One region of the Halomonas sp. PAMB 3264 genome, then DNA from elsewhere that is predicted to be linked to it. Evidence: predicted binding sites of a transcription regulator. Region 1 holds the regulator's gene; the other holds the start of a gene.

Region 1 (2,200 bases):
GATCGCGCGCCTCGACGAGTGGTCGCGGCTTGGCCGGCGCTGGGCGGCAACGCCAGAGAGCTGGGAGGTCGTGCCGGTGGACGCCGATGCGCCGCTCCAGGCGCTCTGCGCGCGCTACTCGCGCTGGGCGCTGTGGGTGCGAAGCGACGCCGAGGCGTTCGCCGCCATGTACCGCACGCTGCGCCTGGTCAGCGAACACCAGGGGCCCAAACGGCTGTTGGCGCTGCATGAGCCGGGCCTGCCCCGCGCCGGGCTGCTCGAGAATCTGCGCGCGGCGGCGGCGGCGTACCTGGGGATCGAACTGCTGCTTTTGGCCAGGTAGGCCATACTGAGTGAGCCACTATGGTTAGGTTATGCTAATGAGAAACGTCATTCTCGCAGCGCTGAGTGGGGTGGTGGCCAGCGGGCTTTCGCTGTCGGCCCTGGCGGGCGGGGGCAGCTGGAGTGTCGATACGACCGGGCTGATGGTCGCGATGAGCGACCGGGCAAGTGCCAGCCAGGCGCTCGCGCCGCCGCCCAGTGCCGAGATTCATCAGGGGCGCATCGAGCGCGTCAACTGGCGCTTCGAAGCGCCGCCGGGGGCCGATATCCATGCCTGGCTTTGCCACCCGGAGCGCTGCGTCGCCCTCGACGGCCAGCGCGGCAGTGCCACCGGCCTTGCCGGGCTCAATGCCGGCGCGCCGCTCGAGTTTCGTTTCGCGTTGGGGCGTGGCCAGCCGCCGGTGAGGGTGAGAGGGCTTCAAGTGATTGTGAACTATCAGTGACCAGCGATTAGCCAGGGGCACGCCGATGTATACAGCAAAGGGAAGAATCCAACACAGCGATATGGTCAACCAGCACATGCCGCTGGTGCGTCGCCAGGCGCTGGCGTTGCAAGTTCGTTTGCCGGCCAGCATCGAGCTCGACGATCTGATCCAGGCCGGCATGGTAGGGCTTTTAGAGGCGCTGGGGCGTTTTGATGCCGCCCAGGGGGCGAGCTTCGCCACCTTTGCTAGCCAGCGAATTCGCGGGGCGATGGTCGACGAGCTGCGCACCCGGGACTGGCTGCCGCGCAGCGTACGCCGCTCGGCCCGGGCCATGGACGAGTCCGTGCGCCGGCTGGAGCAAAGCCTGGGGCGCGCCCCGGAAGAGAGCGAGATCGCCCGCGACCTGGACATCCCGCTCGATGAGTATCAGCAGCTGCTGGCGGACACCAACAGCGGCCACCTGCTGCCCTTCGAGGAGCTTCTGGAAGAGGGCAGCGAGCCGCTTCAGGAGTCGCTGAACGCGCCTTTCGAGGAGCTGCTGGACGGCCAGCAGCGCGACACTCTGATTGCCGCGATCGAAGCGCTGCCGGAGCGCGAAAAGCTGTTGATGGCGCTCTACTACCAGGAAGAGCTCAACCTCAAGGAGGTGGGCGCGGTACTGGGCGTCACCGAGTCGCGCGTATCGCAGCTGCACAGCCAGGCCATCAGCCGTTTACGGGCGCGTCTGCACGAGCCGGACTGAGCCGTTTTCACCGTTAATCCCTACCGGCGAGGAGCCGTCGATGAACCCCTCTACCCTGATTGGAATAGGCGCCAGCATCCTGTTGCTGGTGAGCGTACTGTTCTTTACCGCGGAGTCCGCGGCAAGCTTTATCAACCTGCCCGGGCTTGCCATCGTCATCACCGGCACGCTGGCGGCGACCTTCATCAGCTATCCGCTCAAGGAGGTGGTGCGCGTGGTCCGCCTGGTGGGGCTGGTATTTCGCCGCGAGAATACCTTCGTGCGCGACGACATCGACGAGCTGGTCTCCATGGCCAGGCTCTGGTTCAAGGGCGACGTGCGCGCGGTAGAGCGCGAGCTCGAACACACCCGCAACCCGTTCTTGCGCACCGGCATCCAGCTCGTCATCGCCAACACCAAGGAAGACGAGATCTTTGACATGCTGCGCTGGCGCATCGCCAGGCTCAAGGCGCGCGAGCACGCCGAGGCGCAGATCTTTCGCACCATGGCGACCTATGCCCCGGCGTTTGGCATGATCGGCACCCTGGTCGGGCTGGTCAACATGCTCGAAGTCATGGACGCGGGGGATCTCGAGGTGATCGGGCCGCGCATGGCGGTGGCGCTTCTCACCACCTTCTACGGCATCCTACTGGCGAATCTGGTGTTCAAACCGGTGGCGGTGAAGCTCGAGCGGCGCACCGAGGAGCGCCTGATCACCATGAACATGGTGCTC
Region 2 (2,200 bases), 380 kb from region 1:
TTTGGCGCTCAGCTCAAAGGAAACCGGCAAGGACGCCTCGCTCACAGGGTTTTCTGGTCTCGATGGGCTTGCCATGGATAGCACGACGGTGCGGTTAGGCCAGGACGCCGCGCTCAACGTCAACGGCATCGCGATCACCAGCAAGACCAACCGCGTCGAAGGCGCTATTGAGGGTGTAACGCTCGATCTCACCGCCGTGTCGGAATCCCCCGCCACCCTGGTGATCGAGCGAGACAACGACTCCTTGAAGGAGGCGATCAATAACTTCGTCAGTAACTACAACGAAATGAAATCGACCGTAGAGCGCATGACCAAGTTCAACGGCGAAGGCGAGATTTCGGGCGAGCTGATAGGTGACCGTACCGTACGCACTATCGAAAACCGCTTGAGTCGTGACGTGAGCGACAGCTTGGCGGGCGGCGATATCACACGGCTGTCTGAAATCGGAATCTCAATTGATGAGCGCGGGCGCTTGAAGGTCGACGAAGAAAAGCTCGATGCCGCTGTTGCCAACGACCCTGAAGGCCTATCTGCCTTCTTCGCTGGTGACAGCAAGGAAGCAGGCTTTGCAGGGCGCCTCAGCACAACATTGACGACCATTACCTCAGAAGATGGCCTCATTAAAAGCTCGGTCACCAGTGCAGAACAGCGAATCGAGAGTCTCGATAAGCGCAAGGAGCGCATGGAAGCCAGCATCGAGCGCAACGTGGAGCGCTATCGTAAGCAGTTTGCCCAGCTCGATGGCATGATTGCGCAGATGAACTCCATGAGCAGCTACCTGGGCCAGCAGTTCGATATGCTGAGCAATATGCAGAAGTAGTAAACCTTGCTATCAAACGAAACGGTGCTAATACGCTCTCGTTCGTAACGACAATTTATTTTATCAGCGGGGCCGTAAGGCCCCGTTATAGTTTCAAGGCCAAATTTTCATAAAAAAGTGGGTAAATGAGCTAAAGGATCGCCCCGCTTCGCCGTTAATTATAACAACGGCGATGCAAGCGCCGATTTATAGGCCTCTCTTGGGCCACTAAACACAGAGGATTACCCCATGTCCGTCATCAATACCAACATCACTTCCATGATCGGCCAGAACAACCTGAGCAAGTCCCAGGGCATGCTGGCTCAGGCGCAGGAGCGTCTTTCTTCCGGCCTGCGTATCAACAGCGCCTCCGACGACGCAGCAGGTCAGGCGATCGCCAACAAGATGACCGCCCAGATCAAGGGTATGGATCAGGCGAGCCGTAACGCCAGCGACGGTATCTCGCTCGTTCAAACCATGGAAGGCGGCCTGGACCAGATCAACGACAACCTGCAGCGTATTCGTGAACTGGCGGTACAGGGTGCTAACGACACTAACACCGCCGATGACCGCGCGGCGATCACCACCGAGATCAACGAGCGTATCGCTGAGATCGACCGCGTAGCGGGCAGCAACAACTTCAACGGCACTAACCTGTTGTCAAGCGGCGCGAGCACGGCGCTCAATATCCAGGTCGGTTCTAACACCAGCGGCAACGACACTATTACCGTCAATACTTTCGACGCAACTAGCAGTGCGCTGGGTGTTAGCGGGTCTGCGGCGGCTCTCTCCGGTGCCGGCGCGACTCACGACAACTTCCAGACGCTGATCGACAATGTCGATACCGCCGTCAAGTCGCTCGACACGCAGCGTGCGACTCTGGGTGCCACGCTGAACCGCTTCGACTCTGTGATCGATAACCTGGCGACCACGACTACTAACCTTTCCGAAGCGCGCTCACGCATCGAAGATGCCGACTACGCGAAAGAAGTGTCGAACATGACACGCGCCAACATCCTTCAGCAGGCGGGTACGTCCATGCTGGCCCAGGCTAACCAGACCCCGCAGTCTGTACTGTCTCTGCTGGGTTAATCGCTCAAGCAGTAGTACCACGAGCGAAGTGAACGACGGGGCCGCAAGGCCCCGTTTTTCGTTGGGCGCCTCGCGCATTTTTCTCATGTGAATCGCGCGAAAGGCCTAAAGAAGTGCCTCCAACAGCCGTTAATTATAATAACGGCGATGCAAGCGCCGATTTAAAGGCCTCTCCTGGGCCACTAAACACAGAGGATTACCCCATGTCCGTCATCAATACCAACATTACTTCCATGATTGGCCAGAACAACCTGAGCAAGTCCCAGGGCATGCTGGCTCAGGCGCAGGAGCGTCTTTCTTCCGGCCTGC

The links. Region 1 encodes FliA, which starts transcription of late flagellar genes. Its sites were predicted from a motif close to CTAAAGTTNNNNNNNNNNCNGCCGATA; they were not measured.
Region 2: RN347_RS14405 (flagellin) is a predicted target of FliA. The motif match lies at 951-977, and genes of this name have one in related genera.

The regions. Positions count from the first base shown of each region.
Region 1 covers NZ_CP134866.1:3,566,312-3,568,511, reverse strand. The annotation lists gene RN347_RS16305 (hypothetical protein) at 1-322, shown strand, start outside; gene RN347_RS16300 (flagellar protein FlhE) at 360-764, shown strand; gene RN347_RS16295 (RNA polymerase sigma factor FliA) at 790-1,488, shown strand; gene RN347_RS16290 (MotA/TolQ/ExbB proton channel family protein) at 1,529-2,200, shown strand, end outside.
Region 2 covers NZ_CP134866.1:3,184,295-3,186,494, reverse strand. The annotation lists gene fliD (flagellar filament capping protein FliD) at 1-820, shown strand, start outside; gene RN347_RS14405 (flagellin) at 1,049-1,891, shown strand; gene RN347_RS14400 (flagellin) at 2,095-2,200, shown strand, end outside.